DNA from 3 places in the Paraurantiacibacter namhicola genome. Region 2 is predicted to be linked to each of the others. Evidence: predicted binding sites of a transcription regulator. Region 2 holds the regulator's gene; each other region holds the start of a gene.
The links. Region 2 encodes LexA, which represses DNA repair genes until DNA is damaged. Its sites were predicted from a motif close to GTTCCNCNCTTGTTCT; they were not measured.
Positions count from the first base shown of each region.

Region 1: a site for LexA is predicted at 1,825-1,840, ahead of A6F65_RS02485 (MmcB family DNA repair protein). Genes of this name have one in related genera too.
Region 3: a site for LexA is predicted at 2,656-2,671, ahead of A6F65_RS13165 (ImuA family protein). Genes of this name have one in related genera too.

Region 1 covers NZ_CP016545.1:499,005-503,914, forward strand. The annotation lists gene A6F65_RS02475 (DUF2141 domain-containing protein) at 24-494, opposite strand; gene A6F65_RS02480 (sterol desaturase family protein) at 461-1,180, opposite strand; gene A6F65_RS02485 (MmcB family DNA repair protein) at 1,277-1,744, opposite strand; gene A6F65_RS02490 (hypothetical protein) at 1,886-2,290, opposite strand; tRNA gene A6F65_RS02495 (tRNA-Arg) at 2,472-2,548, shown strand; gene rtcR (RNA repair transcriptional activator RtcR) at 2,624-4,210, opposite strand; gene A6F65_RS02505 (vWA domain-containing protein) at 4,479-4,910, shown strand, end outside.
Region 2 covers NZ_CP016545.1:1,781,875-1,786,784, forward strand. The annotation lists gene moaC (cyclic pyranopterin monophosphate synthase MoaC) at 1-331, shown strand, start outside; gene A6F65_RS08750 (molybdopterin molybdotransferase MoeA) at 328-1,524, shown strand; gene lexA (transcriptional repressor LexA) at 1,613-2,299, shown strand; gene A6F65_RS08760 (ComEC/Rec2 family competence protein) at 2,362-4,548, opposite strand; gene gltX (glutamate--tRNA ligase) at 4,578-4,910, shown strand, end outside.
Region 3 covers NZ_CP016545.1:740,555-745,464, reverse strand. The annotation lists gene A6F65_RS03585 (error-prone DNA polymerase) at 1-398, opposite strand, end outside; gene A6F65_RS03580 (Y-family DNA polymerase) at 406-1,884, opposite strand; gene A6F65_RS13165 (ImuA family protein) at 1,904-2,650, opposite strand; gene A6F65_RS03575 (efflux transporter outer membrane subunit) at 2,760-4,163, opposite strand; gene A6F65_RS03570 (efflux RND transporter periplasmic adaptor subunit) at 4,160-4,910, opposite strand, start outside.

The sequences.
Region 1 (4,910 bases), 1.3 Mb from region 2:
GGCGTCACGGCGACGCGGCAGGGTTACAGGAAGTAGCGCACCCGGATCGTCTGGCTGACAGGCTTCTCGCCCACTTCGAAGGCGGCCTTGTGGAACTTGGGCGGGCCCATCGACACCTTGGCATCGCGTGAGAAGCCGTAGCCTTCCTTGGGCATCATGCCGAGCGCGGTGTCGATCTTGCCGTTGTCGTTCTCGTCATGCAGCAGCGAAATGGCGTAGGTTCCGGGCCGGACGTTGCGGAACACCAGCTTGGCCGACTTGCCATCGGCGCTCACCGCCAGTTCCTGCGCCCGGTCATCACCGTCGCATTTCGGGAAGGCCTTCGGGTCCGGCGTCAGGCACGCACGCACGCTGCCCTTGGCGGCGCGGATGTCCACCACTGACACGGTGACGTCAGTGCCTGCAGGCTTGACCGGCGCGGGCGCAGCGCCGCCCAGCGCCAGCGCGCACGCAGCGACCGTCAGCGCCGGGACAGTCCGCGATCCGTGCCGCACAACCGGTCCCAGAAACGAAAATACAGTCCGAAGTTGCATAGGTACTCATCATGATGACGCTGGTGGTGGCTGGCCGTTATCAGCCAGCTTCCCAACCGGGAATGAACGAGCCACCGGGGAAACATGTCCCACCCCATGTGGTTTGTGACGCCCATGATCGTCATGATGGCCAGCACACTGCCCAGCATGGCGACATGGATCGGAATTACGAATACCAGCAGCGGCACGACAATCGCACCGGTCAGCGCTTCCCACGGGTGGAAGCTCATGGCAGCCCAGGCGGTGGGCGGGCGGCTGGCATGATGCACGGCGTGCGCGATCTTGAACCACTTGGGCCGGTGCATGAAGCGGTGGCTCCAGTAAAACCACGTATCGTGCGCAAACATGTAAAGGAAAACGGACAGCGGCAGGTACCACAGCGGCATCGCGTCCCACTGGGTGTAGATCTGTGTCCAGCCATGCTGCTGCCAGCCCCAGGCCACGATGCCGGCGGGGATGCCGTAGATGGCAGCGGAGGCGAGCGACCAGCCGATCTCGCGGCGGATCTGCGGGTTCAGGCCCTGGTAGAGGCCAGGCCGCGCGCGCGAGGTGGCAAAGGCGAACAGGCCACTGGTGAGCAGGTAGCGCACGGCCACGATGGCCGTCATCGCGGCCGCAGCAATCGCTATGGCAAGCAGTCCCTCCATCGCCCGCCTCCTAGCAGGCGCTGCGCATGGCGCGCAATCGGACAGGGCGGGGCGCAGACGTATTCGCGCGCCGCTGTTGCCCGGATGCGATAGGGCTCAGCCCGCCTCGTTGCCCCACGGCGCGCATTGCGGGTCTGCCTGCACGGCGATCCGGCGCATGGCGACGCGGGCCAGCCGCTCCGCTTCCTTCTTGCGGCGCGCCGCGGCGAGCGGGTGGCTGGGCGCGGGCCGCACGATCTCCGCATCGTATTCGTCCGCCACGATGATGCCGCAGCACTCGGGCTTGAACCCGGCATCCTCCAGGCAGGCGCGGTCCAGTTCCGGTGGCAGGCCCCAGTAGAAACGGTCGCAATAATCGAGATAGTCCGGCCACTTGGCATCGCCCATCAGATCGCCGCGCGCCGTCTTGATCTCCACGATCACGATGCGGCCCTTGGGATCGATGCCCATCAGGTCCGCCCGCCGCCCGTTGCGCAGCGGCATTTCGGTGAGGCACCAGATGTCGTTGCGCGCAAACAGGCGGCAGATCCCCCGCGCCACGGCGGCGGAGCGGTATCCGTCCATCTCCTGCCCGGTCTCGGACTCGGCAGCGGATTGGGGCGGCGATTTGGGGAGTGTCTGCGATTCCGGCATGGCCCATAAATGGAACGAAACCGGAACGCGATGCAACAGGAAAATTCAGGGCCGGTCCACGCGTCATTGCGCTCAGGCCGACCGGCGCGGGCCCAGGTCACCGGCTGGTGGCAGCAGCGAAAGCAGGCTGGCGCGGGCGGCATTGAACTCGCGCAGCAGGGCCAGCGCCGCGGGCCGGGCGTCGGCGCCGCGTGCATTCACGCCCAGCAGAGCCGTGATGCCGGGCTGCATCATGGCGGCAAGGTCGGCAATGCCGTCCTCCGCGATCGCCTGGCGCCACGCGCCGCAATCGCGCACGAGCGCGGGGAAATTGCGGATTTCGGGCGAGGGCCGCTCGGCCTCCAGCCCGGCGAGTGCGGACACGACGCGGGCCGCATCCTGCAGCGCGGCCCATTGCCGGCTCAGCGCACTGGCCGAGGCATTGGCCAGCCGGGTGCGGCCGCCCGGCTGCGTCATGGAGGTAGGCTGCATGTTCATGCGCAGGTCCATACAGCGGCTGCCTTGCCAAATTGCTAAGCGGGCCGGGATGCCAGTCACCTGCCGGGCCGGGCTTAGGCCGGGCATCGGGGCGGGCTTAGGTCGGGCATCGGGGGCGAATAACGCTTGGCGCGCCCCGCCCCGCTTGCTAACCGCGCTCGCACCCAGCCGCCTGGCCAAGGCACCCGTAGCTCAGCTGGATAGAGCGCTGCCCTCCGAAGGCAGAGGCCACAGGTTCGAATCCTGTCGGGTGCGCCAAGGGGGGAGGCCTGCAAATTACCTCGCATCGGCTCCGGCCAAGCCAAGGCAGCTATCAAACCATGCAGCCCGGCCTCAATGGGTAATCGCGGCCCAATCCAGTTCGAACCTGGCGAGGTATTTGCGCAGGCGGTCGGAATCGTTCGTGGACTTTCGCTGCTCGCGTGAGGCGGCGAACAGGGTGCGTCCTGCCTCCGAGAGGCTGATTGACTGGCGGCAAACCTGCACGACGAAATCCAGCTGGACCCGATCGAAGGGATCGATGGACCCGAGGCGGTCAGCACCGATTATCCCGACAAGCCTGTCTTCACCTGCGCTGCCCCCTGACCAGAGCCGTGCAAGGCGGCCGGTTTCGAAATCCACGGCCTCGCGGTCGATCCTGCCGGTGGGGCACAGTGTCGCCATACGGGTTACGCTGGCGGCGAGGTCGCGGAAATTGCCTTGCCAGCGGGCGGACGAACTCTCGGCAAAGGCGAGAAAGCGGTCCCGGGCCTCCTTGTTGAATGTAACGCGTGTGCCTTCACGTTCGGCAAAGCGTTCAAGCTCGTAGTCCAAATTGGGTTCGATATCCTCGCGCCGCTCGGCGAGCCCGGGCAATGCAAAGGTCCAGAGGTTGAGCCGTGCGAACAGGTCTTCGCGGAAATTCCCGGCTGCGACTTCGTCAATCAGGTTGCGGTTGGTCCCGGCGATCAGCTGGAACTCGCTTTTCGCCTCGCTATCTGCGCCAACCGGAAGGAAGCGCCCCTCCTCGATCGCGCGCAGGATCATCGCCTGCTCGTCAAGCCCCAGTTCGCCAATCTCGTCTAGGAACAGGAGGCCCTTGTCGGCGCCCTTGAGCAGGCCGGGCCGGTCCTGCACTGCACCGGTGAAGGCACCTTTCTTGTGGCCGAACAGCGCGGACATTGCGCTGTCGCCCTTCAGCGTCGCACAGTTGACCTCCACGAATGGCCCTTCGACCTGGTGGCGCAGTTTCTTGAGCTCATAGACCTTGCGCGCGAGCTGGCTCTTGCCGGCACCGGTCGGGCCCATCAGCAGGATCGGCGCGCGGCTGCGCACAGCGACCTGTTCGATCTCCTCGATCATGCGGTTGAAGGCCGCGTTGCGGGTTTCGATCCCGCTCTTGAGAAAGCTGGTGCTTTCCGCGCTCGCTTCGGCAAAGCGGCTAGCGATGGAATCGTAGCGGGAAAGGTCGAGATCGATCGAGGCCCAGGTGCCTATCGGCTGCGGCCCTCCCTTGTGCGGCTGTGTTTGGAGCAGTTTTCCCGGAAGATAGCGCGCCTCGGTCAGCAGGAAGAGGCAGATTTGCGCCACATGGGTGCCGGTGGTGATGTGGATCAGGTAATCTTGCGTGTCCGGATCAAAATCGAACTCACGCGCGAAATCGAGCAGCTTTCCATAAACCTCCTCGAAGTCCCATGCGTCTTCAAAATCCATGACGTGGGGGACGACCTCGGTCTCGGGTGAAACGTCGCGGATATCCTGCATTACGAATTCGGCGAGGCGGCGGTGATAGCTGCCGTGGATCAACACAAACCGATCCACCCGCAGGTCCTCCTGCATGCAGATGCTGACCGTGGGCCGCCACTTGTTCCAGCGTGACGGACCAAACTTCGCGGCATCGAGTGTCGAGCCAAGAAAACCGATGACAGTGGTGGACTTCATGCACGCATCGATAAAATTTTATCACAAACGATACAAGAGAATAGATTTCTCGCTATTCCGAGCGATGCTGTTGAAAGGGCTTGCGATAAAAATACCATTATATTTCATTTCACTAGCAGAAATTTACAGCGCTCGGCGCAAAACTGGCACGCCTCATGCTCTATCGTGACCGTCGGGTAAGTCGAACACCCGGCGAGACGCGGGAGATGGGCGGCCGGAATGGGCCGGCCGCCCAAAGCCCGGTGAAGTTTCATGATGGAGTTGGACTATGGCCAACAAGACGCTTTTTTCCTCGGCACTCTCTTCCTTTGGGGCGAAGTTCCTGCCGCGCAAGGACACGGTGAACGAGGCAGGCGGCAGCGCCTATGCCTATGGCCCCGAAGCCCTGCTCGCGCAGCTAGCCGCAACCGGCACGTTGTCGGACGGTTTCTACGCCGATGCGCAGGACCAGCTTGCCAAGGCGCTCGAAGCGGCCTGGGCGGTGGACGCCGCATGGGTCGCCAAGTGCGCGATCTATGCTCGCCAGTCGGGCGCGATGAAGGACATGCCGGCATTGCTCACTGCAGTGCTGTCGATGTCCGATCCGGACCTGATGGTCCCGGTGTTCAAGCGCGTGATCGATAACGGGCGCATGCTGCGCAACTTCGTGCAGATCATGCGTTCGGGCCAGATCGGGCGGACTTCGCTCGGCTCGCGTCCG
Region 2 (4,910 bases):
CAGCGGCCCGAAGGGTGACGTGCTGGCCGCCGCGCGCATCGCGGGCATCATGGCCGCCAAGCGCACGGGCGAGCTGATCCCGCTCTGCCACCCGCTCGCGCTAGAGACGGTCAGCGTGGACTTCGCCTTCGACGAAAGCGCGATCCGCGTCACCGCCCGCGCGGCGCTGACAGGCAAGACAGGCGTGGAGATGGAGGCGCTCGTCGCCGCCAGCGTGGCCCTGCTGACTATCTACGACATGGCCAAGGCCCTGGAGAAAGGCATGGTCATCGAACAGGTCCGCCTGCTGGAGAAGACCGGCGGCAAGAGCGGGGACTGGCACGCGACATGAGCATGCTGTCGCTGGAAGAGGCGCTCGCAAGGCTGCTGGACGGCGTCACGCCTCTGGGCAGCGAGCAGGTTGCGGTGGAGGCGGCGCTGGGCCGCTACCTCGCCGCTCCGCTGCTGGCGCGGCGTACTCAGCCTGCCGCGGACCTCTCCGCCATGGACGGCTATGCCATGGGCGCAGGCGGCCTGGCCGGGCCATGGCGCGTGGTGGGGGAAAGTCGCTGCGGCCATCCCTTCGGCGGCTCGCTGGTGGATGGCGAGGCGGTGCGCATCTCCACCGGCGCGCTGATGCCTTCAGGGGCTGGTGCCGTGCTGTTGCAGGAGAACGCAGCCCGCGATGGCGATGCCCTGTCGCTGAACGGGGAAGGCGAGCCAACGCCGCGCCACATCCGCCGCGAGGGCTTCGACTTCGCCTCGGGCGAGACCGTGCTGGAAGCAGGCACCCGCATTGGCGCGGCCCAGCTCGCGCTCGCCATGTCGGCCGGGCATGGCACGCTGGCGGTTGGCAAACGCCCGTCCGTCGCCGTGATCGACAGCGGGGAGGAACTGGTCAGCGACCCGGAAGCCGCTGGCGAGCATCAGCTCCCCGCCTCGAACGGCGCGATGGTGGAAGCAATGGTGCGCGGCCATGCGAGCGAGGTCAGCCGGCTCGGTCCCGTCAAGGACAGCATGGAGGCGCTGCTGGGCGCGCTCGACCGTGCCGGCGATGCCGATGTCGTCGTGACCAGCGGCGGTGCCTCGGTGGGTGATCACGACCTGGTGAAACCGGCGCTGGAGCGTTTGGGCGCGGAGGTCAACTTCTGGCGCGTAGCGATCCGTCCGGGAAAGCCGCTGATGCTGGCGCGCAAGGGCAAGACGACTGTCGTCGGCCTGCCGGGTAATCCGGTGTCCGCCTATGTCACGGCCGTCCTGTTCGTGATGCCGCTCCTGCGTGCGCTGGGAGGAGCCAGCGATCCCCGAATGCAGACAATGGCGATGCCGCTTGCCGCGCCGATGCCGGAAGGCGGGCCGAGGATGGAGTTCCACCGCGCCGTGCTGGACGAGGCTGGAGCCGCACCTATCGCCGAGCGTGACAGCAGCGCCCTTCGCGCCCTCGCAACGGCGCAGGCGCTCATCATCCGGCCCGCAGGATGCCCTGCATCACGGGCTGGCGACATCGTGCAGGTCTGTTGCCTCGAAAATGGCGGAATCGCTTGACGCACTGATGAATGTTGCTTAATCGTTCCCTGTCCGTTCACCAATCGACCCACTCGGGTTGACGTGTCCGCTGCAAGGAGGCCTTGGCATGCTCACAGCCAAGCAACACGAATTGCTCCAGTTCATCCAGCGCCGCCTGGAAGAATCCGGAATCTCCCCGTCTTTCGAGGAAATGAAGGAAGCGCTGGACCTGAAATCCAAGTCCGGCGTCCACCGCCTGATTTCCGCCCTTGAAGAACGCGGCTTCATTCGCCGCCTGCCGAACCGCGCCCGTGCACTCGAAGTGCTGCGCGAGCCGGAAGATGTGAATGCCGGCGGTCGCAAGACGCCGACCAGCAACGACAATGTCGTCGAGTTCAAGGCTCCGGCGGCGGCTCCGGCTCCCGCCAACGACGTGGTCGAGATCCCTCTGCATGGCCGCATTGCTGCCGGTGCGCCGATCGAGGCCTTCGAAGATCACCAGAGCCTGCCCGTCCCCGCCGCCCTGCTGGGCGCAGGTGAACATTACGCGCTCGAAGTTTCAGGCGATTCGATGATCGAGGCCGGCATCTTCGATGGCGACTTCGCCCTAGTCCGCAAGACCGACACCGCGCGCGATGGCGAAATCGTGGTCGCGCTGGTGCGCGGCGAGGAAGCCACGCTCAAATACCTGCGCCGCGACAGCGGGCAGGTGGTGCTGGACCCCGCGAACGCAAGCTATGAGCCGCAGATCTACAGCCAGAACGAAGTGCAGGTTCAGGGCAAGCTCGCAGGGCTGCTCCGCCGCTACCACTGATCCGGCATTTCGCCGCAGTTTGAGGCTGTGGGCGGCGCAGGACCGGACTTGCTCCGCTGTGCCTAGCGCCGCCCCCGGTCGCCCCACCAGCCATGTTCGCCCTGGCTTTGCGCAACCGTGGTGACCCGCGCATCCTCGCCGTCCAGCACGATGGCGAGGCCGCCACTTTCGGACAGCATACGCATATCCGCCTTCAATACACGCGGCTCGCATGTGCGCGGCAGCCAGCGCTCGGAAATGACGATGTCCGATCGTTCGCAGGCCGCGGCAAGGTCTCGCTCGGCAATCAGTTCACGACTCCGGCTGATCAGGACCTGCCAGGTGCGACCGTCTCGCTCTACGCCGATCACGCAGAAGTCCGGGCTGCACCGCGCACCGGGCCAGTCTGCCAGCGGCACGGCTTCGCCCTGCACGCCCGCAAGCTCCATCAGATTGCCGCGCGCATAGCTTGACCGGCTGTCCCGGAGCACCAGCAGCCGCTCGTCCTCCCCGGTGATACCGACATGCCGCCCGTCGCCTGAAACCAGCAGGTCCGGAACGGGCGTCGCAATCATCATCGCGGTGGCGACTGCCGCGGGCACAAAGCCCAGCAGTCTCGCCCTCCCTCGCCAGAGCGCCAGCCACAATCCTCCCGCCACGAACAGCGCGAAGGCGGCATTGCCCATATGCGGCATCAGCTTGACCGCGCCCGGCTGCGCCGAAACCGTGTGCGCTATGCCCAGCAGCAGGTCGAGCGTCTGCCCTGCAAGCCACCACGCCGGTGCGCCCAGCCCGAACAGGTCCAGGAACAGCGCCAGCGCGATCAGCGGCATGGACAGGAATGTCACCAGCGGGATGGCAACGACATTGGCCAGCGCCCCGTAAACGCCTGCCCGGTGGAAGTGGAACAGGACGATCGGCATCAAGGCTATCTCGATCACCATCCCAGTCACCAGAAGCATGAAAGCGCCCCGCCCCGTCCTCCGCAGCCAACCCTCTTCGCGCGGCCTCAGGAAGGCACGGACGGGCGCGCTGTTGTGCAAGGCGACGATGGCTATCACGGCGGAAAAGCTCATCTGGAAGCTGGGCCCGACCAGCGTCTCCGGCCACAGCAGCAGCACGAAGGCCGCCGCCACGGCTACCATGCGCAGGCTCAGCGGCTCTCGCCCCAGTGCAAGGGCGATAAGCACCAGCACCGCGCCCACGCAGCTTCGCACCGTGGGCACCTGCGCGCCGGTCAGCAGGGTATATCCAATCCCCGCCAGGGCCGCGATCCCGGCGGCCAGCACCGGCAGCCTGACACGCAGGACCAACCAAGGCCAGAGCGCCAGCAACCGGATTGCCAGCATGTAAGCCGCCGCAATCACCGCGCTGACATGCAGTCCGCTGATCGAAAGCAGGTGCGTCAGCCCCGCGTCCCGCATCGCCTCCTCGTCTACCGACGAAATGGCGCCGCGGTCCCCGCTGGCAAAGGCCGCCGCGATGGATCCCGCCGATCCGCCCAGATTGTCCCGGACATGCCCCGACAGGCGCCTTTGCAGGCTGCCGATAAGCGAGCCCCTCTCGGCGCCCTCCAGCACCTCGACCTCGCCCAAAGCGCTGCCGGTGGCGGCATACCCCTGGAACCAGGCGGTGCGCGCAAAATCGTATCCTCCTGGCAGCATGGGCGCTGCTGGCGGCATCAGGCGAGCGCGAAGGCGGACCACTGCGCCTTCCGTCAGGTCTGCCCGGTCGTTCTCCAACGGCACGTTGACCCGCACCTTGATGGCCGAGCCGTCCTCTGGCGAGCGTGTGGCCATGACCAGCCTGACCCGTTCCTGCGAGGGTTGCTCGATACGCTCCAGCACCGTGCCCTCGAACGTGCCGAATACAGGCCTCTCCAACGCAGGCTGGCCGACCGTGGCCGAGCGCGCCCACGCCAATGCCAGCCCGATCGCAAACACCAGCCCCACCGCCATGCAGGCCCGCAGCAGCGCATCGCGATCCTCCCGCCCACGCCATGCGGCCAGCGCGCCCAGCACGAGAAATCCCGCCGCGGCCATGCTGGCAATCCAGCTCGCCGGCCCCGGAAGCGTGAACCACGATGCGATGCCCGCAGCAAAAGCCACCACCAGCCAAGGGCCCTTGTCGAAGCCTGCACGGCCCAGGGCGCCTTCAAGCGTGTCCGCGATGCTGGACAAAGCCGCGCGCATTCGCCAAGGCGTGTGCTGCAACGCAACATCGCCATCGCCCTCCCCCATGGGCACCAGTGGTGGCACGCGCGTGGCCATCAAATCGATTGGATAGGAAAGACAGCCCAATGGCAAGCGGCAGCGACGGCAATTTCGGCTCTGACCGCCAGGTCGTCACCCGTTTTGCACCATCGCCCACCGGTTTCCTGCATATCGGCGGCGCGCGTACGGCGCTGTTCAACTGGCTGTTCGCAAAGCATCACGGCGGCAAGGCGCTGCTGCGGATCGAGGATACGGACCGCAAGCGCAGCACGCAGGATGCGATCGACGCGATCCTGGATGGCCTGTCCTGGCTTGGCCTCGAATATGATGCGGACCCGATCTACCAGTCGCAGCGGGCGGACCGGCACCGCGAAGTGGCGCTGAAGCTGCTCGAAGCAGGCCATGCTTACAAGTGCTTC
Region 3 (4,910 bases), 1.0 Mb from region 2:
CACACCCCGTCGCGGTCATGCATCTTGGAGGCAGACAGCATTTCGGTAAGGCGGCCATAGCCATCGCGCGTCCTGGGATAGGCCAGGAACTCGCGTTCCGGCTCCTCCTCGTCCGCCGCCGTCACCAGCCGGCAGCCTGCCAGCGGGCGCTGCGCCACATTGCGCATCTCGCTCCAGTGACGGACCAGGCCAGCCATGGAATTGCGGTCCGCAACGCCCAGCGCATCATACCCCATCAGGTACGCCGCCTCGGCATAATCCACCGCGTCCGACACGCCGCGCAGGAAGGAGAAACAGCTCGCCAGACCCAGCTCGACATAGGCCGAAGGGGGATGGCGATGGCGGCGGGCATCGGGGGCGATGGTCCGCTTGGCCGGGGTGAGCGGGGCGTCGGGCATGGCGGGCTCAGGCGTCCAGCCCGTGGACGAACCAGCGCGTCACATCGCCGCGCCCGTCACCCGCCACGCCTTCGCGGTACAACCAGTAGCGGCGGCCCTCCGTATCCTCGACATGGTAGTAATCGCGCAGCCGCGCGCCCGCCCGCTCGCGCCACCATTCGGGCGCGATGCGTTCCGGACCGGAACTGCGCGTGATGTTGTGCATCCGGTGCCGCCAGCGAAAGCGCGCGGGCGGGCCATCGGGCACGGCGTGCATTACCTGCGTCTCCTCCGGATTGGGCAACAGGCGCAGCGGGCGAGGGGAATTGGGGGTGGCGGGATGGGGTACAGTCTCCTGCGCACCGGACACCGGCACCAGCACCTCGCCGCGTTCTGGCCAGTGGCTGCCCTTGCGCACCGGGCGCAGGACGGACCATTCGCCCAGCCGCGCCACCAGCCGGTCGATCATGCGGGCAAAGGCCATGTCGTCCTCGCCGTCCTCGCCGCCTTGGCCAGCCTCGTCCTGCACCAGCCCGGCCTGGCGCGCGCCCAGGCCTTCGCCGTCCACTGCCTCCAGCGTGGCGGCCTCTATCCCGAAGCCGGGGTCGATGGCGTCCAGCTTGCCATCGAACAGCGCGGCGAGATGCGCCGCATCGCGCGTGGCGCGGCTGGTGCGGGCCTCCACGCCGTGCGTCTCCCCGTCCACGCGGTATGCGGTGAAAACCACGGCGCGCGCGCCGCTGCCGGCCTTTTCCAGCATGGCGCACAGATCGCCGCACAGGTCGCCGAGCACCTGTTCCAGTCCGGCGAGGTCACCTAAGGGTTCCGCCATGCGCCGCGCCGCGCGCATCGGCGGGCGCAGGGCGTGGGAGACGAGCAGCTCGCGCTGGCGGCCCGTTGCCTGGTCCAGCCGCAGCACGGGGTTGGACGCCAGCTTCTCCACCCGGCGGAAACGGCGCACCAGCGCATCGCGCGGCACATCGGCCAGCGCGCCCACGGTCTTGATGCCAAGGCGGCGCAGCAGCAGCACGGTGGGGCCGTCCAGCCGCAGCGCGTGGACCGGCAGCGGGGCGAGCTGCCGCGCAATCGCATCCTCCGGGCAGGGGGCAGGCTGCTTGCCGCCATAGCGGGCCAGCGCCCATGCTGCGCCGATGGTGGGGGCAATGGCGACCCGCGCGGTCAGGCCCGCAGCGCCCAGCGCCCGGCGCATGTCGCGCGCCATCGCCGCCTCCCCGCCGTGCAGGTGATCGGAGCCGGTGCTGTCCAGCAGCAGGCCATCCGCCCCGTCCGCCCCGTCCACCTGGCTCCACGGGCACCAGCGGCGCACCCAGGCGCAAAGCCGCGCCAGGTCGGCCACGTCGGCCTGTTCCTCGGCATCCTCTACCTGCAGGCTGGGCAGCAGCGATCGCATGTCCGTGACGCGCGCGCCCACGCCGATATCCTGCAGCGCGGCGGCGCGGTTCACCGCATGGACGACGGGGCCGTGCGTGCCTTCGCGCGCCAGCACCAGTGGCAGCTCGGGCGTATCATCCTTCGTTGGCGGCGCGGCGGGCGCCGAACCAGGAAGGACCTGCCCCTCGCTGCGGAATCCTCGCCTGCTGTGCCAGCGCTGGATCGCGAAATGCGGGAACCAGATCGAGACGATGCGCCGCCCGGTCATAGCTGGCATCCCACAGGCCGGGCCGCATGTCGCGCCCGCGGAACAGTTCCACCTGCCAGCACGGTTCGCCCGGCGCGGAAGGATCGTAGGGGTTGGGCGCGGAGGGGGCGGAGCGCACCGTCCAGCGCTGCCGCGCCGCCGACAGATCCGGCGAGGCGTTGAAGCGCAGCAGGAAGACCTGCACACCCTGCCGCCGGGCGCGCATGGCCAGCCGCTTGGTCGCGGTAAAATCCAGCGCGCGCGGATTGCCCCACACTTCCCCGATAATGGCGGAAAGCGAAGCACATCTCAGGCCTTCCTCCATCGTCCAGAGCAATTGCGCGGTATTGCGCGAACATACCAGCGCCAGCTGCGCCGGGTCGTGGCCATAGCGTTGGCAGCCAAGGCCGAAGGGACGGCCCGTTTCCAGCTGCGCCATGCGTTCCTGCACCCAGAGAATACGCCCGCCGCGCGGCACCTGCGCGAGGGCGAAACCGGCCACGCCCAGATCGCGGAAATCGGCAAAGGCCTCCGCCAGCCCGGGAGGCAGGGCGAGGCCTGCCAGCGGCGCAGCGGCCGCATCGGGTCCATTGGGGTCCGCATCGGGCGGGTCGAGAATCGCATTGCTGTTCACTATATGTTCCATAGTAGTTTTACCACCATGGCAGAGTCAACATGGCCCCGGTCATGCCGCTGCGATTTCGAGAGACAGGCGAGCTGTGGCCCTGCGCTCAGCCCGGCCCTCAGCCCTGCCCGCCGCCCAGCGCCAGCCATAGCAGCACCCGCGCGCGTTCGGAGCGTCCGCGTGCCGCCACCGCCCGCTCCGCGCTCGCCTCGGCCACACGGCGGGCTTCCAGCACGGTGAGGAAATCGGACAGGCCGGCGCGGTAGCGCGTATCGGCGATCTCCGCCGCGCGCCTTGCGCTGGCCAGCTCGCGCTCCGCCAGCGCCAGTTCGCGGTCCGCGGCGGCAATCACGCCGTAAGCCGTCTCCGCCTCGCCCAGCGCGGTGAACACGCTGTTGCGATAGCGCGCAAAGGCCACGCGCTTCTCCGCCGCCGCGCCGTCGATTTCCGCCTGGATGCGCCCGAAATCCAGGATCGGGGCGAGCAGGCTGCCGCCGACCGATCCCACCACCGCATCCTCGTCGAACAGGCTGCCGAGGTCGAAGGCCAGCAGGCCCAGCGCCGCCGACAGGGTGAATTGCGGGAAACGCTGCGCCGCCGTGGCGGCAAGGTCCGCATCAACCGCAGCAAGGTTGGCAGCCGCCGCCAGCACGTCCGGCCGGTTGGCCAGCAGCAGGCTGGGCATGGAAGCAGGCGCAGCGGGCTGTGCGGGGAGGCCCGCAGGCTGCGCCAGAAGCGGCAGGATGCGCTGCGCGGGAAGTCCCGTCAGCGTAACCAGCCGCCCGGTAATGCGCGCCTTTTCGCTCTCCAGCGCGGCAAGGCGGCTGCGGCTGGCATCGGCGGCGCCCTCGGCCCTCACCCGGTCGAAACCGGGCGCAATGCCTGCCTCTTCCCGCAGGCGGGACAGCCGCACCAGCTCCTGCGCGGCGCCAAGATCGCTCTCGATGGCGACCTGCCGCGCTTCCAGGGTGCGCCAGTCGATCACGGCGGTCGCAATCTCCGCCAGCAGCGTGTTGCGCACGCCCACAGCCTCGAAAGTAGCAGCATCCAGCCGCGCCTGCGCCGCGCGCTCCTGCGCCCGCACCCGGCCGAACAGGTCCGGATCCCAGACGGCGGACAGGTTCGCGCCGTAGCTCACCCGCTCCGTGTCGATTGTCACGCCGGGCGGCAGGCCGCCGCCGAACTGCTCGGGGCTGGTGCGCGTCGCCGTGACGGAAGCATCGGCAGAGACGAGCGGCAGGCGGTTCGCGCCCGACCGGGCTGCCCCGGCACGCGCAACCTCGATCCGGCCCAGGGCAACCTCCAGCGTCGGCGCCTGCGCCAGGGCGATGGCCGCGATATCGGCAAAGGCCGGATCGCCATAGGGGAGCAAGGCTTCCAGCGCCCCGGCAGTCGGCGCATCAGGCGCGTAAGCAAAGCTCTCCGGCAACACGGGCGCAGGCGTGGCGATCTCCGGCGGCGGCGCGGCGACGCATGCGGCCAGCGCCAGTGCGGGCAGGCCGGCAAGGGCGAGCCGGATCACTCTGCGCTGTCCTTACGTGCGGGGATGAAGGCATCGACCTGCTGACCCACGCGGAACAGGCCATCGGTCTGCGGCAACTCGTAGATCACCTGCAACACGCGCACATCCACGCGCTCCGACGCCGAATTGGTGAGCGACCGCTTGGGCACGACCTGCGGCTCCGCGCGCACGAATGTCGCTTTCACCTGCCGCCCGGCCGCTCCTCGCGGAGAGACAAGCGCAGGCTCTCCCAGAGCGACGCGCGGGGCCTGCTCCTCGTCGATATCGATCCGGATATGCAGCGGACGTGTTTCGCCCATCGCGATGAACGCCTCCGCGTTCCCGCCGCCGCCCTGTGTGGAGAGGTATTCGCCGGGGCGGATATTCACCGCGAGGATCTCGCCGGAAATGGGCGCGCGTACGGTCGCCCGCTCGCGTTCCGTGCGAGCGGAAGAGACCAGCGCCTGCGCGCTCTGCAAGCGCGCACGGGCAGCAGAGGCGCGCGCCTGAGCCAGCTGGCGGCGTTCGCGCGCGGCGCTCGCATCGCCTTCGGCGCGGATGACTTCGGACCGGCTGACGGCGGCCGGGTCACCGATATTGCGGTAGAGGTCGAGCTGGCGGGCAGCAGTCGCTTCGGCGGCGCGCGCTTCGGCGATGCCGGCCTCGGCCTCGGCGATGGCCGCCTGCGCCTCACCCACCTGCGATTGCGCCTCGCGCACGCGGCTGTCGATGGCGCGCGTGTCGACGATGAAAAGTGGCTGGCCGCGC